DNA from 3 places in the Streptomyces paromomycinus genome. Region 1 is predicted to be linked to each of the others. Evidence: riboswitches for the same ligand, from Rfam matches in the RefSeq annotation. Region 1 holds a riboswitch; each other region holds the start of a gene.

The links. A riboswitch is a leader RNA that binds a small molecule or an ion and turns the genes downstream of it on or off. The one in region 1 is predicted to bind cobalamin.
Region 2: linked by a shared signal. The riboswitch ahead of OEIGOIKO_RS32455 (cobalamin biosynthesis protein) and the one ahead of nicT (Nickel transporter NicT) in region 1 are both predicted to bind cobalamin.
Region 3: linked by a shared signal. The riboswitch ahead of OEIGOIKO_RS36585 (ABC transporter substrate-binding protein) and the one ahead of nicT (Nickel transporter NicT) in region 1 are both predicted to bind cobalamin.

Annotation. Positions count from the first base shown of each region.
Region 1 is NZ_BHZD01000001.1:6,859,757-6,867,364, forward strand. It holds gene OEIGOIKO_RS29540 (DoxX family protein) at 160-723, shown strand; gene OEIGOIKO_RS29545 (VOC family protein) at 805-1,305, shown strand; gene nicT (Nickel transporter NicT) at 1,644-2,846, opposite strand; cobalamin riboswitch at 2,857-3,069, opposite strand; gene OEIGOIKO_RS29555 (ABC transporter substrate-binding protein) at 3,243-4,331, shown strand; gene OEIGOIKO_RS29560 (FecCD family ABC transporter permease) at 4,568-5,620, shown strand; gene OEIGOIKO_RS29565 (ABC transporter ATP-binding protein) at 5,728-6,615, shown strand; gene OEIGOIKO_RS29570 (L-tyrosine/L-tryptophan isonitrile synthase family protein) at 6,603-7,589, opposite strand; gene OEIGOIKO_RS29575 (cytochrome P450 family protein) at 7,586-7,608, opposite strand, start outside.
Region 2 is NZ_BHZD01000001.1:7,541,658-7,549,265, reverse strand. It holds gene OEIGOIKO_RS32480 (alpha/beta hydrolase) at 1-495, opposite strand, end outside; gene OEIGOIKO_RS32475 (class II aldolase/adducin family protein) at 796-1,449, opposite strand; gene OEIGOIKO_RS32470 (lysozyme) at 1,810-2,646, shown strand; gene OEIGOIKO_RS32465 (inorganic phosphate transporter) at 2,909-4,237, shown strand; gene OEIGOIKO_RS32460 (hypothetical protein) at 4,275-4,520, shown strand; cobalamin riboswitch at 4,691-4,837, shown strand; gene OEIGOIKO_RS32455 (cobalamin biosynthesis protein) at 4,969-5,952, shown strand; gene OEIGOIKO_RS32450 (cobyric acid synthase) at 5,984-7,600, shown strand; gene OEIGOIKO_RS32445 (putative cobaltochelatase) at 7,600-7,608, shown strand, end outside.
Region 3 is NZ_BHZD01000001.1:8,492,074-8,499,681, reverse strand. It holds gene OEIGOIKO_RS36600 (ATP-grasp domain-containing protein) at 1-655, shown strand, start outside; gene OEIGOIKO_RS36595 (MFS transporter) at 648-2,015, shown strand; gene OEIGOIKO_RS36590 (class I SAM-dependent methyltransferase) at 1,984-2,733, shown strand; cobalamin riboswitch at 2,829-3,012, shown strand; gene OEIGOIKO_RS36585 (ABC transporter substrate-binding protein) at 3,043-4,092, shown strand; gene OEIGOIKO_RS36580 (FecCD family ABC transporter permease) at 4,089-5,189, shown strand; gene OEIGOIKO_RS36575 (ABC transporter ATP-binding protein) at 5,186-6,004, shown strand; gene OEIGOIKO_RS36570 (ferric reductase-like transmembrane domain-containing protein) at 6,093-7,085, opposite strand; gene OEIGOIKO_RS36565 (VOC family protein) at 7,343-7,608, opposite strand, start outside.

The DNA.
Region 1 (7,608 bases):
CGAAGAGTGATGGTGAGGGCGTGGGGGTGTTGTTCGACTTTCAAGTGATGTGTATCGTCGGGCGTGTGACTTGAAGTTTCAAGTACTTTTTGGATGGGCGGCACCGGTCCTCTTGCTGGGCCGCCGGCCCGGACAGACCAGACAGAAATGAGCGTTCGTATGTCCTCCCCCCTCAGCCCTCTGCGCAGCCCCCTCCGTGACTACGGCAACGGCGTCGACGACCGCCATGCCGCGACTCCGCACGCGTACGACATCGGCCTGCTGGTGCTGCGGCTCGCGGTCGGGCTGATCATGGCCGCGCACGGCGCGCAGAAGCTGTTCGGCTGGTTCAGCGGGCCGGGGCTGGACGGAACCGGACAGTTCTTCACGGCCAGCGGCTACCCGGCCGGCAAGGCCATGGCCGTGGTGGCCGGGCTCAGCGAGACGCTGGGCGGCCTCGGGCTGGTCCTCGGGCTGCTGACGCCGCTGGCGGGCGCGGCGGTCGTCGGGACGATGGTGAACGCGCTGGCGGTGAAGTGGGGCGGCGGCTTCTTCGCGCCCGAGGGCGTCGAGTACGAGCTGCTGCTCACGGCGGGTGCGGGAGCCCTGGCGCTGACCGGTCCCGGCCGGTACGCGGTCGACCGGCTGCTCCCGGTCCTGCGTAACCACCGGCTTGCGTACGGGGTGGCTGCCCTGGTGTTCGGCGTGATCGTGGCGTTCGTGATGCTGCTGGTGCGCGACTGACCCCCGGCCGAGGCGTGTGGAGCCGTAAGGAGCCGGGTGGAGTGGTGTCTGTGGAGAGAAGCGGAAAGGTGAGGGATTGACGTGGCAGTGCGGCGGCTGAATCACGCGGTGCTCTACGTACGGGACGTGGCGCGCGCCGTGGCTTTCTACACGGAGGCGCTGGGGTTCCGGGTGGACACCGAGATACCGGGGAGGGCCGCGTTCCTCAGTGCCGAGGGGACCGCCAACGATCACGATCTCGGGCTGTTCGCGGTCGGCGCCGGGGCGCCGGGGCCCGAGCACGGCCGGGTGGGGCTCTACCACCTGGCCTGGGAGGTCGGCACCCTCGGGGAGCTGGCGGACGTGGCGAAGGACTTGGCCGAGCGGGGCGCGCTGGTCGGCGCCACCGACCACCTGGTGTCCAAGTCGCTGTACGCCAAGGATCCGGACGGCAACGAGTTCGAGGTCATGTGGCGGGTGCCCCGTACGGAGTGGCCGGGCCCGGACGAGCCGGACCGGCTGCGCCCGCTCGACCTTGAAGCCGAGTTGGCGCGCTGGGGCCGTGACCTGAGGACGGGCGCGGCGGCCGGGTCGGCGACCTGAAGACGGGCGCGGCGGCCGGGTCGGCGACCTGAGGGTGTCCTGAGGATGTCGTCCTCAGGGCGCCCCGAGGGCGATCTGAGGGCGATCTGAGGGCGATCTGAGGGTGACCTGAGGACTGGGCGGGCCATGATTCGGATTTGAGGGTGAGGGTGGAGCGGGCCGCCACCTGGATTTGAGGGTGGGGTGCAGCGGGCTGCCACCGGGATTCGAAGGCAGGGTGGGGAGCAGGCCGCCACGCTGACCCGCGGGTAGGGCGGGGCGGGGTGGTGGCCTGCTTCCGTCGGCGGAGACTCGGGCCGGGAGGCGGTGGCGCCGGGGACAGAGGGTTCAGGCAGTGGTCAGGCGGTCTCTCGGGCCGCCTCCGTCGCCCGTGCCGACCAGCGCTTCTCCACTCCGGCCAGCCGCCAGTACGCCAGCGCCGCCGCCCAGACCACCACGAACAGGCCGACGATGATGAAGCCGACGTTGTCCAGGTCGATGGACGAGATCCAGTCGGTGACGCCGTCCTTGAGGTCCAGCTTGTCGTGCAGGACGGTGACCAGCTCGATGGTGCCGATGAAGAACGCGACGGCGATCGACAGGCCGGTGATCGTGAGGTTGTAGTAGACCTTGCGCACCGGGTTCGAGAACGCCCACTGGTACGCGAAGTTCATGAACGTACCGTCCAGCGTGTCGAACAGGCTCATCCCCGCCGCGAACAGCAGCGGCAGCACCAGGATCGCGTACCAGGGCAGACCGGCCGCCGCGCCGCTGCCCGCCATCACCATCAGCGTCACCTCGGTCGCGGTGTCGAAGCCGAGGCCGAAGAGCAGGCCGAGCGGGTACATCTGGCCGGGCCGGGTGATGGAGCGGGTGAAGCGGCCCAGTACGCGATTCATGAAGCCGCGGGAGTCGAGGTGCTGCTCCAGCTCCGTCTCGTCGTACCGGCCCTGCCGCATCGCCCGGAACACCCGCCAGATGCCCGCCAGCGCGACGAGGTTGAGCGCGGCGATGAGGTAGAGGAAGCCGCCGGAGACCGTGGTGCCCACGGTGCCGAGCACCTGGTGGGCGCTCGATCCGTCGTCGAGCAGGGTGCCGGCCAGCTGCGCGCCGCCGGCGACCAGTGCCGCCATGGCGACGACCACGCTGGAGTGCCCGAGCGCGAACCAGAAGCCCACCGAGACCGGGCGCTTGCCGTCGGCCATCAGCTTGCGGGTGGTGTTGTCGATGGCGGCGATGTGGTCGGCGTCGAAGGCGTGCCGCATACCGAGGGTGTACGCGGTGACGCCGAGACCGACCCCGAAGACCTGCGAGCCCACGGTGTAGTGCTGCGGCACGACCAGCAGGAAGAGCACACCGAAGGCGACGACGTGCAGGGCGGCTATGACCGCCATCAGTCCCGCGGTCCGCACGGTGTCCTGCCGCCGCCAGCGGAACCCGGGCAGTGGCAGGGGGGTGGAAGCGGCAGGCGGGGACGGCGAGGGGGTGGGGGAGGGGGAAGGAGACGGGGAAGAAGACGGGGAATTGGCGGACGGGGGCATCCGGTGGTCACGCTCCAGCACCTCGTGGATCAGTTCGTGAGATGCCGTGGCCGGTCTCCTGGCTGACGGGTGTGCGCGCCCGCCCCTGCCTTCCCGGCCGCGGGCTGCGGCCAGTGGCTCCGTACGGGCGCGGGGCGCGTACGGAACGGGGCGGGAACTTCCCGATCACAGTGGCGAGGGCCGCTCCGGTCTGGACCTGACGGTCTTCACCGGTCTTCCCGACACCACGGCCCGGACACTCTAACGCCCGGCCGCGGTGTGGTCATCGGACGAATGCGGCGGGAACCCGGGGCGCCGCCCGCTCGACTACCTGGTCCCGGGCCCGCACGTGCGGGCCGTCGGGCGTCGAGTGGCAGGGAGAGCGGACGTATGCGTCCTCGGACGAATCTGGTGGGGCCGGTGGCCGGGAGCCGGTCGATGGCGGCGGTAGTGGGGGTGGCGGGGGCGCTCGCGGTGGCCGCGCTGGCCACCGGTTGCGGCAGTGCCGACGGGCGTACGGCGACGGGGGCCGCGGACGGGCAGGGCGGCGGAGCCGGGGGCTTTCCCGTCACGGTCACCGATTGCGACGGGCGGCGGACGACGCTTTCCGAGGCGCCGCGAAAGATTGTCACGAGCAATGCGGCGAGCCTGGAAATGCTGCTCCGGCTGGGAGCGGGCGACCGGGTCGTCGGTACCGGATTCCCGCCGGGTAAGGGTGCGTTGCCGCCCGAACTCGACGCCCGGGCGCAGCGCGTCCCGGTGCTGGGAAAGACGGTGATTCCGAAGGAGAAGCTGCTCGGTTCCGGAGCTGATGTCTATATCGACACGTTCGCTTCCATGGGCGCCATGGGGGGCGCTGCGGCCGGTCCGACCGAGGAGGAATTCGCCGCGGCGGGCATCAAGCACGTCTATCTGGCTTCCACGGCCTGTGCGCCGCGCAAGAAGGTGCCGCAGCAGGACCTGTCCGCCGTGGAAGGCGACATCCGGCGGCTCGGACAGCTCACGGGTACCTCGCGACGTGCGGTGCAACTGGTGGCGGAGATGGAGAAGAAGGTTTCTTCGGTACGTACGGCTCTCGCTGACGTGCCTGTGGCGAAGCGGCCGTCGTATTTCTTCTTCGACTTCGACGCGGGGACGAAACAGCCCGTCGCGGTCTGCAACCGGCAGGTGGCCAACGCGGTGCTGACCGAGGCCGGGGCGCGGAACGTCTTCGCGGACTGCGCGAGCGATTTCCGGCCGGTGTCGTGGGAGGACGTGGTCGCGAAGGACCCGGACTGGATCCAGCTCGGCGTACGGAACCGGGGAAGTGCCGCGGCCACCGACAAGGCATTCGACGAGGCCGCGAAGTTCCTCAGGGAATTCCCGGCCACGGCGGGACTGCGCGCGGTGCGGGAAGGGAAATTCCTGCGCATCGGCTCGGAGCAGACGACCATCGCCGGGGTGGGCAATGCCGATACGGTGCGGCGGATCGCTGCGACGCTCTACCCGGATCGGCTGGCCGGGTCCGGTCCCGGGGCGAACCACTGATGGCATCGCCGACTGAGAGGCGAGAGGCCGTCGAGCAGGCTCCTGGGCAGGCCGTCGAGCAGCTTCCTGGGCAGGCCGTCGAGCAGGCTCCAGGGCAGGGTGTCGGGCGGGCTGGCGGAGCTGAGGGTAGGGATACCGGTCAGGCTGGCGGAGCTGGGGGGAGGGACGCCGGCCAGGCTGGCGGAGCTGAGGGAAGGGCAGCCGGTCAGGCCCGTACCGTCTGGCTCGCTCTCGGGCTGCTGGTCGCCCTGTTCGTCGCGCTGACCGCGGCCGTCGCACTCGGTGCTACCGGCATCGCCCCGGCCGAGGTGTGGTCGGTGGTGCTCCGGCGACTGGGAGGCGAGCCACCCCGGCCGGGTACGGACGATCTGATCGTCTGGCAGCTGCGCGTTCCGAGGGCGCTGCTCGCCGCGCTGGTCGGCGCGGGTCTCGGGCTCGTCGGTACGGCCACCCAGGCGCTGGTGCGCAACCCGCTGGCGGACCCGTACCTGCTGGGCATCTCGAACGGCGCTTCGCTGGGCGCGGTGGCCGCGATCGTGCTGGGCGCGGGCACCGTGGCGGGGACGGACGGATTGTTCGGCGGGGACGGGACGTTCGGGCTGGGCGGAGGTGTGGGGCTGTCGCTGGCCGCCTTCGCCGGGGCGCTCGCCTCGTTCGCGCTGGTGTGGACGCTGGCCCGCCGGGGCGGCGGCTTCGCGCCGCTGCGGCTGGTGCTGGCCGGGGTCGGCATCGGGCAGTTCCTGGCCGGGTTCACCAGTTACCTCGTACTGCAGGCCGGGGACGAGCAGCAGACGCGCGGCGTGCTGTTCTGGCTGATGGGCAGCCTGGGCGGCGCCACGTGGGGCACGCTCCTGCTGCCGGCCGTCACCGTACCGGCCGGGCTGCTGGTCCTCCAGGCGCGGGCCCGTGCGCTGAACGCGCTGACGATGGGGGACGAGACGGCGGCGAGCGTCGGCGTGGACGTCGTGCGGCTGCGCCGGGTGCTGTTCGTGGTGACCAGCCTGCTCACCGGCGTCCTGGTGTCGGTGTCCGGGGCGGTCGCCTTCGTGGGGCTGATGGTGCCGCACCTGTGCCGGCTGATCGTCGGGGGCGACCACCGCAGGCTGCTGCCGCTGGCCGCGCTGACCGGGGCGCTCCTGCTGGTCGTGGTGGACATCGTGTGCCGTACGGCCTTGGACGGCCAGGAACTGCCGGTGGGCGTGGTCACGGCGCTGATCGGCGCGCCGGTACTGCTGTACGTGCTGGACCGGCGCCTGGGAGCGGGAGTGGGAGCGGGGTCGAGAACGTGAGCCGGATCGGGACCGGCGTCGGGATCGGGAGCGGGCGCATGAGGGCGGGGAGGAGTGCCGGCATGGCCGGTGGAGGAGGACGTACGGAAGCCGTCACGGGCCACGGCATGCGGATCGACATCGAGGATCTGCGGGTGTCGTACGCCGGCCGGTGCGTGGTGGCCGGGGTGCGGCTGATGGCCGCGCCGGGCGAGATCGCGGGCGTGGTCGGTCCGAACGGCAGCGGCAAGTCCACGGTGCTGCGTACGGTCTACCGGCACCTGAACCCCGAAGCGGGCCGGGTGCTGCTCGCCGGGGAGGACATCCGGGCCATGCCGCCGTCGCGCACCGCCCGGCACATCGCCGCCCTGCCCCAGGAACGCGGCGGTGACTTCGAACTCACCGTCCACGAGGTGGTGGCGATGGGCCGCACCCCGTACAAGCGGGCGTTCGCGGGCGACGACCGCGACGACCGGGAGACGGTGGCCCGTGCCCTGGCCGACGTGGGGCTGGCGGAGTACGGCGGGCGGCGGTTCTCTGCGCTCTCCGGCGGGGAGCGGCAACGGGCCCTGCTCGCCCGTGCCTTCGCCCAGGCACCGGACGTTCTCGTCCTGGACGAACCGACGAACCACCTGGACGTACGGCACCAGGTCGAGCTGCTGAACCTGCTGCGCGGACGGGCCTGTACGACGCTCGTCTCCCTGCACGACCTGAACGCGGCGGCCTCGGTCTGCGACCGGCTCCATGTGCTCTCCGAAGGGACGGTGGTGGCGTCCGGCGCGCCGCGCGAGGTGCTGACGCCGGAGCTGCTGGCCGAAGTGTTCGGAGTGCGGGCGGTGGTGGTCGAGCATCCGTTGACGGGGGGCCCGCTGATCGCCGTCGATCAGCGTGAAGTCGCCAACCCAACCGCGATCCCAACCGCGAACCCAACCGCAGTCCCAACCGCAGCCCCGACCGCAGCCCCGACCGCAGTCTCAGCGCCCGTTCCAGGCGCGGTCGCGGGTCAGGAGAGCTGAGTCGGGGTCGCCGTCCGCGCCGGTGCCGGCCGCCCGGCCTCGTGCACGTCCCGCACGTAATGGCTCGGGCGGCCGTCCCGGTGGACGAGCCGCCCGAGCCGCGCCGCGTCCGCCGCGCGCATCAGCCGTACGCCGCCTCCGTCCGCGTCGCGCAGCACGCAGGCGTGCCACGGCGTCATCCACACGTCGGGCGCGTCGAGCAGCCGGATGCCGAACTTCGCCGTACCGGGCGGCTGCGGATGGATGGACAGCCGGAGGGCGTCCGGATGGTGCTCGGCGATCAGCGCGCCCCAGGCGCGGCTGCGCTGGACGACTCCGTAGGCACGGGTGCGGCAGGCGCGTTGCAGGGCGGAGCGGGTGCCCTCGAAGCCGGTGGTGTCCTCGAACAGGAAGCGGGTGACGCCGCGGTAGAGGCGAAGCGTTTCGCCGCCGTGGGCGGCCGCGTTCCGGGTCTCGGCGCGCAGGGAGTCCAGGGAGGGCGCGTACCGGCGGTGCGCCTCGGCGCGTTTGGCGTCGCAGGGCCGGTCCCCGTAAACGTCCCGGAGGTCGAAGGTGGTGAGGTGGGACAGTCCGGCCGTACGGATCATGGCGCGCAGCGCGTCGTTGTACGCGTCGACGTGCGGGTCCGGGACGCCGATCAGATCGCTGAAGAGGTGCCCGTCGGAGCAGATGACGAGCCGCGCGCCCGGCGCGTACAGCTCCCCGATCCGGGCGCACAGCCGGTCCAGGAAGCGCAGGGCGAGACGTTCACCCTCGTCGGGGAGCCGGCCGACGACCTTGGCGGGGTTGGGGGACTTGCAAGGGAAGCCGGGGAGGGTGAAGCGGATCGGGTGGCGGCCCGCTACCAGGGTTTCCAGATGGCGTAGTTGGTGCGGGAAGTGGGTGGGGGTGGCTGCTTCGGCGGGAGCCGTTGCCTCCGGGGTGCGGTGGTGGGGGAGGAGGGTGCTGAGGATGGCGGCCGCTGTGCTGGTCATCGGCCCTCTCCGGGGGCGG
Region 2 (7,608 bases), 680 kb from region 1:
GGTGCCCAGGCCGTGCACGGTGATCACCCAGGTCTCCCGGTCACCCGGCACGAACCACGCGGGCAGTGCGCCCAGTTCTCCGGGGATGTCGACGTCGGCGCAGTCGAGGCCGAGTGCGTCGCGCGGGTTGCCGATGTGCACCTGGGGGGTCAGGCGCATCCTCGCGCCCGGCTGGAGGGCGCCGTGGGTGACCCGCTCCAGACGGCGGACGACCGTGTCCGCCGGGTGCGGCACGTCGTCCAGGAGGGGGCCGACGACCGCGTGGCCGCCCGCGCCGGTCAGCCCGTAGGTGCCGGGCCGCAGCGAGGCGAGACTGCGGGTGAGGGTGATCCGCCCGGGGCCGGTGGCGTGCACCGTGAGCCGGGGGTCGCCCGGCAGCGGCCGGTCGGGGGCGGGTTTGAGGACCATGTCGCTGGCGTACCGGCCGGCCGCCACCGCGGCCGCGCCGGTACCGATCACCGTGGTGGCGGCTGCTGCCGCGGTACCCAGACGCATCCTCCCCAGTGTGGGCGGCCGCCGCGGCCGCGGCCAGTGGGCGGGAGCGCCCGGGTGACGGCGGGCGGGCACGGGGGCGGCTGTCCGGGGCCGGGGCGGCTGTCCGGGATCCGGTTGCCATCAGGCGAGGCCCGGGGCGCCTGTCCTGGGCCCGGTTGCTGTCGGGCGCGACCGGGGGCTCTTGCCCGGGGCCCTGCTGCTGTCAGGCGAGGCCCGGGTGACGGCGGCCGGCCCCAGTGGCCTGGGACGGGACCCTGCCGCCGTCGCCCGGCGCCGTACGTCAGCGGCACCCGCCGTACGTCAGCGGCGCTGCCCGTAACCGCGCAGCTGCTCGCCGGCCGCGTCGAGCTGTTCCGGCGTGAGCAGGCTGGGCGTGCGGCCGGGCAGCGAGCCCGCGGCGAGCCAGACGCGGCACATCCACTCCAGCTGGGCGGTGCGGTCGTACGCCTCGTCAAGGGTGTCGCCGTAGACGATGGTGCCGTGGTTCCGGAGGAGGCAGCCGGTGCGGTCGCGCAGGGCGGCGAGCATGTTCCCGGCCAACTCCTCGGTGCCGTAGAGGGCGTACGGCGCGACGCGGACGGGTCCGCCGAGGGCCGCGGTCATGTAGTGCACCGGCGGGAGCTCGGTGACCAGGGTGGAGACGGCGGTGGCGTGGGCGGCGTGGGTGTGCACGACCGCGGTGGCGCCGGTGGCCCGGTAGACGGCCAGGTGCATGGGCAGTTCGCTGGTGGGCCGCAGCGTGCCGCGGGTCTGGCGGCCTTCGAGGTCCACCGCGGTGAGGTCGCCGGGCCCGAGCCGGTCGTAGCGGACGCCGCTGGGGGTGACCAGCACGAGGTCGCCGACGCGGACGGAGACGTTGCCGGAGGTGCCGACGACCAGGCCGTCGGCGACCGTGCGGCGGGCGGTGGCGACCAGCTCGTCCCAGGCGTGGTCGAGGGCTTCCGGCTCCGTCATGCGTGTGCCTCCGGTGTGCGGTGCGGGCGGGGCCCGGTGAGGGGGCGCGCGGACGTGGTGCGCGCGGGGCTGCCGACACCGTACGGGGCTGGTGGGAAGCCGTGGGGCGGATCCTGGCCCTCCGGTATCCGCCATGTCGGACCGGCGGTGTCTCGGACGGACTTGACCGAGTGACGACCGTCTTGTGCGGATCTCCCGGTACGCTTCCGAAGCTTTGTCATGCACGTAGTCACCTGTCAGGCATGTCCAGCCATCTGTCATGCAGGTGCAGCCATCTGTCAGGCATGTGCAGCCACTGTCATGCACGGCAGCCGCCCGTCATGCACGTAGCCGTCCGGGGGACTTCCTGGGGGAGCAGCCATGGCCCGTGACCGCGATCGTCCGTCCGGTACGCAGCAGCCGTCCCACCACCCGCCCGACGCACCACACCCGCCCGAAGCACCGCACCCGCCCCGCCGCCCGCGCAGCCCACGGCGTCGGCTGGCCGCCGGGGCCCTGGCGCTCGGCACGCTCACCGGCGTCCTGTCCACCGCCCTGCCCACGGTCCCCGCCGCCGAGGCCGCAGGCAAACCCGCCGGGCACGACGTCTCCTCGCACCAGGGGAACGTCGACTGGAAGTCCGTACGGGCGAAGGGCGGCCGTTTCGTGTACGTGAAGGCCACCGAGTCGACCTGGTACCGCAGCCCGCACTTCCCGCGGCAGTACCGCGGCGCGCGCAAGGCGGGCCTGCTGCGCGGCGCGTACCACTTCGGCGTCCCGAACGCGTCCTCCGGCCGCGCGCAGGCCCGGTACTTCCTGCGGCACGGCGGCCGCTGGAAGGCGGACGGCTGGACGCTGCCCCCGGCGCTCGACCTGGAGCACAACCCGTACGACCGGGAGCACGCCTGCTACGGGATGAGCGGCACGGCGCTGGTCCGGTGGGTCCGCGGATTCAGCGCCGAGGTGCTGCGGCAGACCGGGCGGCGGCCGGTGATCTACACGACGGCCCGGTGGTGGAACGGCTGCACCGGCGGCAGCCGGGCGTTCGCCGCCACCCACCCCCTGTGGCTGGCCCGCTGGCACAGCACCCCGGGCAAGCTGCCCGCCGGCTGGGTGTACCCGAGCATCTGGCAGCACGCCGGGTCCGGCGCGCTGCCCGGCGACCAGAACAAGTGGAACGGTACGGTCACCGGGCTGCGGCGCTTCGCGCGCGGCTGACACGCCGACGCGCCGGCCACCGGTACGCGCCCCGACACGCCCGGCCCCCGACACGCCCGGCACCCCGCCTCACCGCCACCGGTACGCCTGCGGCACACGAGGCGTCCGTGCTGGTAGGCATGGGACCCGGGCGACGGTACGGGCGCCTCCGCACCACCCCTGCGGGGGCGTCACTGCGGCGCCCGCCCCAGTTCACCTTCCGTTCACCCGTCGTCCGTACGGTCCCGAGCGTCACTGCCCAACGAACTGATTGCCTGGGTGAATGGAACACATCACGCTTCTCATCGGGATCGTGATCGTCACGGCCTTGGTGTTCGACTTTACGAACGGCTTCCACGACACGGCCAACGCCATGGCCACCACCATTTCCACCGGGGCACTCCAGCCCAAGATCGCGGTGGCGATGTCGGCGGTCCTCAACCTGGTCGGCGCTTTCCTGTCGGTGGAGGTCGCCAAGACCATCTCCGGCGGGATCATCGACGAGACGGCCGGCATCAGACCAGAAGTGATCTTCGCCGGGCTGGTCGGCGCCATCGTCTGGAACCTGGTCACCTGGCTGGCCGGACTCCCCTCCAGCTCCTCGCACGCCCTCTTCGGCGGTCTGATCGGCGCGACCCTGGTGGCCGTCGGCCCGAGCGGCGTGCACGGCGGCGCGGTGGTCATGAAGGTCCTCATCCCGGCCGTCGCCGCCCCCGTCGTGGCCGGTCTGGCCGCGACGGCCGCGACCCGGCTGACCTACCGGCTGGCCCGCGACCGCGCCGAGGAGGACACCGCCAAGGGCTACCGCGCCGGGCAGATCGCCTCGGCCGCGCTGGTCTCCCTCGCGCACGGCACCAACGACGCCCAGAAGACGATGGGTGTGATCACCCTCGCGCTGATCACCGGCGGCGTCGTCGCCCCGCACGCCGACCCGCCGCTGTGGGTCATCGCCTCGGCCGGCCTGGCCATCGCGCTCGGCACGTACCTGGGCGGCTGGCGGATCATCCGCACGATGGGCAAGGGCATCACCGACATCCAGCCGCCGCAGGGCTTCGCCGCCCAGACCGGCGCCGCGGCCACCATCCTGGCCTCCTCCCACCTCGGGTTCGCGCTCTCCACCACCCAGGTCTGCTCCGGTTCGGTGATGGGCTCCGGCCTGGGCCGCAAGGGCGGCGTGGTGCACTGGTCCACGGCGGGCCGGATGGCCGCCGCCTGGGGGCTGACGCTGCCGGCCGCCGGGCTGGTCGCGGCGGGCGCCGCGCTCCTGGCGGACCAGGGCGACTGGGGCATCGCGACCGTCGCCGTGCTGGCACTCGCCGTCTGCGGCGCGATCTGGACGGCCTCCCGGCGCAAGCCGGTGGACCACACCAACGTCAACGAGGGCCCGGCCGCCGAGCCCGCCGGTGTCGTCACCGCCGCCCTGCAGGCCGTCTCGCCGCCGCCCGCGGGCCCGGTCGCGGCGGGCACGGCCGCCATCCCGGCCCCCACGGTCGCCGAGACCCGGATCACGGACCCGGTCGGTGCCGCCCCGGTGATCGCCGCCCCGGTGGCCGCCCACCCGCACGACAAGAGCGCCCGGCGCCGCGCCAAGGCCGGCTCGGCCGCCGGCTGACCCGGCCGCACGGCTCCCACCAAGGAACGAGAACGCAATGAGCATCGACTGGGCCGCTCTCGGCCAGGTCTTCGGCGTCACGCTGTTCGTGACGGTCGGGATCGTGGGCCTGTTCACCCTCGGCATCGTCGGCACGTCCCGCAAGCCGCAGCAGGAGGGCACGCCGGTGACCGCCGACGGGCCCGCCCCCTCCGGCGGAGCGGCGCGGGCCGGGGCGTACGTCTGCTTCGCGCTGTGCGCGGCGGCCGTGGCGTACGGGATCTACCTGATCGTCGCCGCCTGAGGCGCGGCACGGCACCACGGGCGTCCGGTGGCCGCGGCATCCCCGCCGCGGCCACCGGACGCCTGTGTCGTGCGACACAGGCGCCGCCACCGCCCCGCACCGCAGGTCAAGCGTGAGTTGACGGGCTTGGCGGAGCGTGGTGGACTGCCGGAGCCAATCGGCGACAGATGAGGAAGTCCGGTGAGAATCCGGCGCGGTCCCGCCACTGTCACCGGGGAGCGCCCCTCCACCAAGGGCCACGGTCCGCGTCCCGCGACGCAGGTTCCCGTACGGACTGGAAGGCCGGGGGAAGCGCCGATCCGGGGAGCCAGGAGACTCTCGTCGCCGTACCCGTCGAGCCAGGGCGCGGACCCTGAGTGAGGACCTACCGCCATGCCCGGCCGCAGTGCGCAATCTGCTGGACGTACCCCCACGCCATCCCTCCGAGGCGCGACGGCGGTCTGATCCGATGCGTGCCGAACACGCCGGCTACGCGTGCGGCGCGGCCCTCGGTTTCCTCGGCGACCTGGTCGTGGGCGATCCCCGGCGCGGTCACCCCGTGGCCGCCTTCGGGCGGGCCGCGGCCGCCGTGGAACGCCGTCTGTGGCGCGACCACCGAGGGACCGGCGCCCTGCACACCGCGCTGCTCGCGGGCGGCACCGCCGCCGGTGCCGCGCTGCTCGACCGCGCCGTACGCCGCTCCCCCGCCGCCTTCCCCGCCTCCGTCGCGCTGACCGCCGCCGCCACCTGGGCCGTCCTGGGCGGCACTTCGCTGGGCCGCGAGGCGCGGGCCGTCGGCGGCGCGCTCGCGGCGGGCGACCTGGACGTGGCGCGCGAGCGGCTGCCGCACCTGTGCGGGCGCGACCCGCAGGCCCTGGACGGGCAGCAGATGGCGCGCGCGGTGGTCGAGTCCGTCGCCGAGAACACCTCGGACGCGGTGGTCGGCGCCCTGGTCTGGGGCGCGGCCGCCGGTGTGCCGGGGCTGCTGGCCTTCCGGGCGGTGAACACGCTGGACGCGATGGTGGGGCACAAGTCGCCGCGCCACCGCCGATTCGGCTGGGCCTCGGCCCGGCTCGACGACGTGGCCGGTTACCCCGGCTCCCGGCTGACCGCCGCGCTGGCGGTGCTGGCCGGGCCGGACCGGCGGGGCGCGCTGCGCGCCTGGCGGCAGGACGGCCCGTCCCACCCGAGCCCCAACGCGGGCCCGGTGGAGGCGGCGTTCGCCGGGGCGCTGGGGGTACGGCTGGGCGGCACCCTGGCGTACGGCGGCCGGGTCGAGCACCGGCCGGTGCTCAACGGCGACGCGGGCCGGCCGGTCGCGGTGCCGGACATCGAGCGGGCCGTACGGCTGTCGCGCCGGGTGAGCGCGCTGGCGCTGGCGGCCACGGTCGCGGGCCGACTGGCGGCCGGGGCGGTACGACGGTCCCGTACAGCCGGGAGGGCGGCCAAGTGAGCAGCGCAGTACGGACGGCGAGGAGTGTCAGGTGAACGGTTCGAGTGGGGCGCCGCTCGGCGGCGGGCTGCTGGTGGCGGGCACCACGTCCGACGCGGGCAAGAGCGTGGTGACGGCGGGCATCTGCCGCTGGCTGGCCCGCAAGGGCGTCAAGGTGGCGCCCTTCAAGGCGCAGAACATGTCGCTGAACTCGTTCGTGACGCGCGAGGGCGCGGAGATCGGGCGGGCGCAGGCCATGCAGGCCGCGGCAGCGCGCGTCGAGCCGAGCGCGCTGATGAATCCGGTGCTGCTGAAGCCGGGCAGTGACCGCAGCAGCCAGGTCGTGCTGATGGGCAAGCCGGTGGGCGAGCTGAGCGCGCGCGGCTATCACGCGGGCCGTCAGGAGCAGTTGCTCGGTACGGTCACGGACTGCCTCCAGGAGCTGCGCCGCACGCACGACGCGGTGATCTGCGAAGGCGCCGGCAGCCCGGCGGAGATCAACCTGCGGCGTACCGACATCGTGAACATGGGCATCGCGCGGGCCGCCCGTATCCCGGCCGTGGTGGTCGGCGACATCGACCGGGGCGGAGTGTTCGCCTCCTTCTTCGGCACCACGGCGCTGCTGTCCCCGGAGGACCAGGCGCTGGTCGCGGGGTACCTCGTCAACAAGTTCCGGGGCGATGTGACGCTGCTGGAGCCCGGCCTGGACATGCTGAAGGAGCTGACCGGGCGGCCCGCCCTCGGAGTGCTGCCGTTCGCGCACGGCCTCGGCATCGACGAAGAAGACGGCCTCCGGGTGTCGCTGCGCGGCGCGGTCCGCGAGAGCGTCGTCGCACCGCCGCACGGCGCCGACGTGCTGCGGGTCGCGGTGGCCGCCGTACCGCTGATGTCGAACTTCACGGACGTGGACGCGCTCGCCGCCGAACCGGGCGTCGTGGTGCGGTTCGTGGACCGCCCCGAGGAACTGGCCGACGCCGACCTCGTCGTCCTGCCCGGCACCCGCGGCACCGTCCGCGCGCTCCAGTGGCTGCGCGAGCGCGGCATCGCGGACGCGGTGCGGCGGCGGGCCGCGGAAGGCCGCCCGGTGCTGGGCATCTGCGGCGGTTTCCAGATGCTGGGCGAGCGGATCGAGGACGAGGTCGAGTCGAAGGCCGGGACGGTGGACGGGCTGGGCCTGCTGCCCGTACGCGTCCGGTTCGCGGCGGAGAAGACCCTGGCCCGTCCGTCCGGCGAGGCGCTGGGCGAGCCGGTCGAGGGGTACGAGATCCACCATGGCGTGGCGGAGATCGACGGCGGGGAGCCCTTCCTGGCGGGCTGCCGGTCCGGCGCGGTCTGGGGCACCCACTGGCACGGCTCGCTGGAGAGCGACGGCTTCCGGCGGGCGTTCCTGCGGCGGGTGGCCGCCGACGCGGGCCGCGCGTTCGTCCCGGCGCCGGACACCAGCTTCGCCGCGCTGCGCGAGGAGCAGCTCGACAAGCTGGGCGACCTGATCGAGGAGCACGCGGACACGGCGGCGCTGCTGCGGCTCATCGAGGACGGCGTACCGGCGGGACTGCCGTTCGTACCACCGGGGGCGCCGCCGATACCGCCGCCCCGCACCCCGGCCGCCCCCGCCGCGGCCTCCCCCGCACCCGCACATCGCACGACCCTCGAAGGGGGTACTCCTTAATGGCAACG
Region 3 (7,608 bases), 1.6 Mb from region 1:
CGCCTTCCCGCAGCCGCGCCGGGACGCTCTGGAGCGGTGGCTGGACGATGTGCTGGCCGCCGTCGGCTACACCGACCGGTTCGCCCACGTGGAGTTCGCCCTGACCACCGCCGGCCCGGAAGTGGTGGAGATCAACCCGCGGATCGGCGGCGCGCTCGTCGGTGAGGGGCTGTGCCGGGCCCTCGGCGTCAACGTGTACGAGGCGATGGTGGAAGCGGCCCTCGGCAGCCGCCCCGGACTCATGGACGCGGCGCTGCCCGGCGGCCCCGCCTCGGCCTTCGTCCTCGGGTACCCCGCGGAACCAGGGGTGTTCACCGGCGTCGACGGACTCGACCGGCTGCCGGACATGCCGGGCTCGCCCGCCTGGTACCCGGTCAAGCGGACCGGCGACCCCGTCGAGCACCTGGGCGACAGCCGCGGTTACGCGGGCATCGTCTACGCGGAGGGCGAGACGGCCGAACTGGCCACGCACTGCGCGGTCGCGGCGGCCAACGCCGTACGGGTGCGGACGGAGCCGTTCCGCGTGGCGGGGACGACGGACGGGGCAGGCGTGCCGGACACGGCCGGTACGGCGGGCGCAGCCGGTACAACGGGCGCGGCCGGTACGGCGGCGGACGCTACGGCGAGCCAGGCGGGCCAGGGCTCCGGTGACTGAACGCACAGACGGCGGCCCGGGGCTCCGCACCGCGCTGTCCACCCTCACCGGGCCGCTGCGCTTCCTGCTGCTCAGCTCCTTCCTCATCCCGCTCGGCAGTTTCATGGTCCTGCCGTTCATGTCGGTCTTCCTGCACGAGCGGCTGGGCATGGGGCTCGGAGCGGTCGGTGTGGTGCTGGCCGCCGCGTCCCTCGTGCAGTTCTCGGGGGGCGTTCTCGGCGGGGCCCTCGCCGACCGGGTGGGGCTGCGGCGCACGATGCTCTGGGCGCTGGTGATCCGTACGGCGGGCTTCGCGGCGTTCCTGGCGGCGCTGCGGTGGCCGCCGGTTGCGGTGGCGGCGCTGATCCTGACCTGCTGCGGCGCCGCGCTGTACCTGCCGGCCAACAAGGCGTACCTGGTGCACGGTGTGACCGAGGAGCGCAGGCCCGCGTTCCTGTCCGCGGGCAACGCGGCGCTCAACGCGGGGATGGCCGCGGGCCCGCTGGTCGCGGGTCCGTTCGTGCTGTCGACCCCCGGTCCGCTGTTCCTCGTCGTGACGGCGCTGTTCGCCGCGGTGGCCGTGGGGCACGCCCGGCTGCCGGCGGTGGGGCCGGAGAAGGAACGTTCCGGCAGCGCACCGGCGGCCGGCCAGGGTCTGCTCACCGGAATCGCCGTCCTCCCCTTCGTCGCCAACGGCCTGGCGTTCTACCTCTACTTCCACTTCCAGCACTACCTCGCCGTGTACGCCGTCGAGCGCGCCTCCAGCGAGTTCTACAGCCTGGTGCTGCTGACCTGCTCCGTCCTCGTCATCGTCGTCCAGCCGCTCGCGTCGGGTGCCATCCGGCGGATGCGCTATCCCGTCGCCCTGGCGGTCGGGTTCACGGGGCTGGCCGCCGGGATGGCGGTCCTGGCCGCCGGAACGAGGCCCGCCCTGCTGGCGGGCGGTGTCCTGATCACGCTCGGCGACATCGTGCTCTTCCTCAAGAACGACCTGGAGGCGCTGCGCCGCAGTTCCCGCTCGGACGCCGTGGTCTTCGGGCAGCAGCGGCTCGCCGCGGGTCTGGGCGCCTGTGCCAGCGGCGTGCTGGGCGGGCAGCTCTACGGCTTCGGCGAACGCGCCGGGCACGCGGGCTGGTTCTGGCTGTTCGCCGCGGCCCAGTGCGTCCTGCTGCCGCCGCTCCTGCTCGCCCTGCGGCGGAAGCAGGGCACCGCTCCCGCCGCCCCCGACGGCCTCACGGCGGAACGGAACGCAGCTCCCCCGGCTCCGGCCCCCGACGGCCTCACCCCCGCCACCCCCCTCACGGACCTCACGGGTCTCAAGGACCTCAAGGAAGGAACTCCGGTACCCGATGACGCACACGGGCGGATTCCAGGACGATGACTTCTGGACCGAGTTCTACGACTTCCTCTTCTCCGACAGCCGCTACGCCCAGGCCGAGGAGCTGCTCGACACCTCTCCCCTGCTGTCCTTCCCGGCCGGGGCCCAGGTGCTGGACCTGTGCTGCGGCCCGGGGGTGTTCACCGTCCCGCTCGCCCGCCGGGGCTTTGGTGTGACGGGCGTCGACCGCAGCCCGGCGATGCTGGACCGGGCCCGGAAACGGGCCGCCGACGCCGGAGTCACCGCCCGCTACGTCCAGGCCGACATGCGGGAGTTCTCCGAGCCCGGGGCCTTCGACGTGGTCCTCAACATGTTCACGTCGTTCGGCTATTTCGAGGACCCCGCCGACAACGCCCGTGTGCTGCGCACGATGCACGACTGCCTGGCGCCCGGCGGGACCCTGCTTCTGGACATGGCCGGAAAGGAACTGCTGGCCCGTAGGGTCACACCGCCGAAGGTCGTACAGCGCGGCGACGACCTGCTGGTGCAGACCGACACGGTGCTGGACGACTGGGCGCGGCTGCGCAGCGACTGGGTGCTCGTGCGGGGCGACCGGGTGACACGTACGAGCCTGGTCTGGTTCGTCTACAGCGCCGTGGAGTTGCGGCGGATGGCCGGGGAGGCAGGCTTCCAGGAGGTCGAGGTCTTCGGCGGCTTCGACGGCCGCCCGTACGACCAGGACGCCGAGCGGCTGGTGCTCCGGGCGGTCCGCGCGGCATGACCGGGGCGCCGGGCCGTACGGCGCGGCCCGGCGCCCGTGCACCGCGGACGGCGCGCGGAACCGTACGCGCGCCCTTTGCCCCCGGTCCGACCGACCGTAATATCACCTGGTCATCACCGCGACGGGAGACAGGAAGCCGGTGCGAGTCCGGCGCGGTCCCGCCACTGTGACCGGGGAGTGACCTTTCATCAGGCAGTTCGGGCCACCGCGCGCGGCGCGGGACGGCCGGGGGAACGTCGATCCGGGAGTCAGGACACTGGCCTGTCGCGGGCCCGTTCCGAGGAGCGCGGACTCCGCAGGAGGCTCTACGTGTACGACGGCACGACCCGTCCCCCCTTTTCTCCCCCCGCCACCCGGCGGCGCCGGTTCCGGCGCGCCACGGCACCGGCGGTGGCCCTGGCCCTGTCCGCCGCACTGCTGGGCGGCTGCGGCACGGCGCGGGACACCGCGGGTGACGCGGAGCCCGCGGCCACCGCGGCGAAAGGTTTCCCGGTCACCATCGACAACTGCGGCATCCGTACCACCTACCGGAAGCCGCCCTCCCGGGTGCTCACCATCCACCAGCACCCCGCCGAACTGATGCTGGCGTTGGGGCTCAAGGACCGGATGATCGGCACCGCCTTCCCCGACTCGTCCGTCCTGCCGCACCTGCGCAAGGACTATGAGGCGCTGCCGCAACTGGCGAAGAAGGAACCGTCCTTCGAAACCGTTCTGGAAGCCGGTCCGGACCTCGTCTACGGCGGCTACGCCAGCGCCTTCGCCGAGAACGAGGGCCGCTCGCGCAAGGCGTTCGCCGACGCCGGGATCAACACCTACCTCAACCGCGAGTACTGCGGGAAGAAGCAGGTGTCCATGCAGGACACGTACGACGAGGTCCGCACGATCGGCAGCATCTTCGGCGTACGGGACCGCGCCGCCGAGCTGGCCGCCGACCTCAAGGCGCGGGTGGACCGGACCACCGAGGCGGTCAAGGGCGCCCCCGCCGTCCCGGTCTTCGTGTACGACAGCGGCGACAAGGCGGCCTTCACCGCCGGCGGCAAGAGTCTCGGCACCGAGATCATCCAGCGCGCGGGCGGCCGGAACGTCTTCGCGGACCTGGACAAGGTCTTCGGTGACGCGTCCTGGGAGCAGGTCGTCGACCGGAAGCCCGAGGTCATCGCGATCTACGACTACGCGGGGGCCGGGAGCGTCGAGCAGAAGAAGAAGTTTTTGCTGTCGCAGCCCGCGCTCGCCGACGTGCCCGCGGTGAGGAACAAACGGTTCGTCGTGCTGCCGCTGACCGCGACCCTGGTGGGGGTGCGGCCGCCGTACGCGGTGGAGGAGCTGGCCCGCGCCCTGCACCCCGAGCGGTTCCGGTGACCGCCGCCGCCGGGACGGCGGTCACCCGCGAGCACCGGCCCGATACGCCGCCGCGCCGCCGGTCCTTCGCCGTCACCCTCGTCGTGCTCGGCGTGTTGCTGCTGGTCTCCGCCACGGCGGGGATGGCGATCGGGTCGGTGCACGTGCCGCCCGGCGAGGTGTGGGGCATCGTGACCCACGCGCTCGGCGCCGACCTGGCGGACCCGGGGTGGTCCCGGGCGCGCGAGACCATCGTGCTGGACGTACGGGCGCCGCGGGTGGCGCTCGGCGCGGTGACCGGCGCGGGGCTCGCGGTGATCGGTACGGCCATGCAGGCACTGGTCCGCAACCCGCTGGCGGAGCCGTATCTGCTGGGTGTCTCCTCGGGTGCGTCCCTGGGCGCCGTCATGGTGATCGTCTTCGGGGTGAGCCTGTTCGGTCCGGTGTCGCTGTCGGCCGCCGCCTTCGCCGGAGCACTGCTGACCCTGCTGCTCGTCTACACGACGGCCCGTACCGGCGGGCGCATCACCTCGGTACGGCTGGTGCTGTCGGGGGTGGCGATGGCGGCGGTCCTCACGGCGGTGATGGACATCCTGCTGCTGACCTCCGACCGGGGCAACGAGGCCCGGGCCGTGCTCGCCTGGACCCTCGGAGGCCTCGGCGGGGTGCAGTGGGGCACGCTGTGGCTGCCGGGCCTGGCCCTGCTGCTGGGCATCGCCGTCCTGCTGGTCCAGGCCCGGTCGCTGAACCTGCTGCTGGCGGGCGAGGAGGCCGCCACGACGATGGGGCTGGACGTGGCCCGGTTCCGGGCCCGGATGTTCGTCCTGCTCTCGCTCGTCACCGGCGTCCTGGTGGCCGCGGCCGGGCCGATCGGCTTCGTGGGCCTGATGCTGCCGCACGTGGTGCGCCTGTTCGTGGGTGGTGACCACCGCCGGGTGCTGCCCGCCGCCGCACTGGCCGGCGCGGTGTTCCTGATCTGGGCCGACATCGCGGCACGTACCGTCGCCGCGCCCATGGAGATCCCCGTCGGTGTGCTGACCGCCCTGTGCGGCGGACCGTTCTTCCTGTGGCTGATGCGCCGGGACGCCCGCCGTACCGTGCACCGAGGAGTGGCATGAGCGCGACCGAACTGACCGTCGACGGCCTCACGCTCACCGCCGGGGCCCACCGCCTGGTGCGCGACGTCTCCCTGACCGCCCGGCCCGGTGAGGTGGTCGGCCTGGTCGGGCCCAACGGCAGCGGCAAGTCCAGCCTGCTGCGCGCCGTCTACCGGGTGCTGCGGCCCGACGCGGGACGGGTCCGGGTGGACGGCACGGACGCCTGGTCGCTCCCGGTACGGCGGCTGGCCCGCACGGTGGCCGCCGTGGTGCAGGAGTCGGCCGCCGACTTCGACCTGACCGTGCGCGAGGTCGTCGCGATGGGCCGCACCCCGCACAAGCGGCTGCTCGACGGCGACAGTGCCGAGGACGCCTCTCTGGTGGCGTGGGCTCTGGAGTCGGTGGACGCGGCCGGGCTGGCGGACCGGTCCTTCGACCGGCTCTCCGGCGGCGAGCGCCAGCGGGTGCTCATCGCCCGCGCCCTGGCCCAGCGGCCCTCCCTGCTGGTCCTCGACGAGCCGACCAACCACCTGGACGTACGGCACCAGCTCACGGTGCTCGGCATCCTGCGCAGGCTGCCCGCCACGGTCCTGGTGGCGCTGCACGACCTGAACCTCGCCGCGTACTACTGCGACCGCCTGTACGTCCTGTGCGAAGGGCAGGTCACGGCGTCAGGGCCGCCCGCCGAGGTGCTGACCGAGGGACTGCTGGCCGAGGTGTACGGCGTGACGGCCGAGGTCACCGTCAGCCCGCGTACGGGGGCGCCGCAGGTGTCGTTCCTGCCCGGGGAGCGTGACCGGCCGGCTGTCGCGGTGCCGGGTCAGTCAGGTTTCTGAGAGGTGGGGCGGTGTCGCTCCGGTTCCTGGTGGGGGCCGGGGCGGTCACCGGTCACTCCGGTTCCCGAGGGGCTGGACCGGTCACAGGTCACTCAGGTTCTTGACCGGCCGGGGCGGTCGCGGGCGGCTCCTCCGGCCGGGGCCGCCCGCCGTCGTGACCGGAGAGGACCACGGCCAGCAGCCCGACGATCACGGCGGCGGCCGCGACCCGGCCCGCGGCCCGGGCCGTCCAGCGCAGCGGCGCGGCCTCCCCCTGCCGTCCGGGCGCCCCCAGACGCTCGGCCCGCCGCGCGGGACGCAGCAGCCGGAGCAGGAGCAGCACGGCGACGGGCAGTTGCAGCAGCCACAGGACGGTACGCGGCCACTCGTCGTACCAGACGTTGGTCCCGTACAGCAGCGTGTGCCAGACGCTCAGCACGTACACGACGATGACGAAGCGGTGCAGCCGGCGCCAGGCGTTCGCGCCGATGCGGTGCCGGACGTAGAAGAGCAGCCCCAGCGGGACGGCGAGGTACAGGGCGCCCTGGCCGATGGGGATGGCCAGCTTGCCGGTCCCCGAGTCGTACCAGCCCGGCACGAACGTGTCGGCGAACGCCGACCACAGGCGCGCCAGCCAGGCCGTCCCGCCCGCGTCGCGCACCAGTTCGGCCCCGAACATCAGGGCGTGCGCGAACATCAGCGCCATCGTCGTCAGGCTCGTGGTGCGGTGCCAGCGCTCCAGCACGGCCCGGGAGACCGGCAGCCGGCCCGGCCGGGGGCCGGACAGCAGCAGCCCGAGCATGACCGTCCCCCACGACCAGAGCAGCCCGGACCAGCCGAACGCCTGGCTGAGCAGGTACATCCAGTAGGTGCCGGGGTCGTTCATGAAGGGCATGACCGCGACGGTCGCGGACGCGCCGGACCGCATCCGCAGATACAGGAAGACGAACACGGCGACGGTGACCACCACCGCGGCACCGGCGTCGGGGAGGGCCGCCCTGAGGTCGGCGCGCAGCGGGACGCGGCCGGTGGTGCGACTGTCCCGCACCGGCGCCGGCGCCGGCGCCGGCGTACTGTCGTGGCCTGTTGTTTCGGAGTGCATCAGGGGCCCTTCGGACAGTTGTCACCAACGCGTTGTACGTGCCGTACAAGTGTGGCTGGAGAGGCGGACGTTGTTGAGGAGCTATCCAGCCAGAGGAGCTGTCATCCGGCCGTAGCTGCCGTTCGTGCCGTCCCTGCTGTCGCTGCTGCCCCTGCCTGCGGTCCCTGCTGTCCTCCTTGCCGTCCGCGGGCCGGGCCGCCTCCCCTGTGGATGTACGGGGAAGCGGTCCGGCCGTCCTCAGGCGTCGTGCGCCGCGGTCACTGCTTGCGGGCCTGGTTGAACCGCAGCATGTTGCCGGACGGGTCGCGGAAGGCGCAGTCGCGGACGCCGTACGGCTGGTCGACCGGTTCCTGGAGCACCTCGCCGCCCGCGGCGCGGATGCGCTCGAAGGTGGCGTCGCAGTCGTCGGTCGTGAAGATGACGGCCCGCAGCAGGCCCTTGGCCAGGAGTTCCGTCAGGGCCTCGCGGTCGGCGGGCGAGGCGTTCGGGTCCGCGAGGGGCGGTTCGAGAACGATGTTCACGT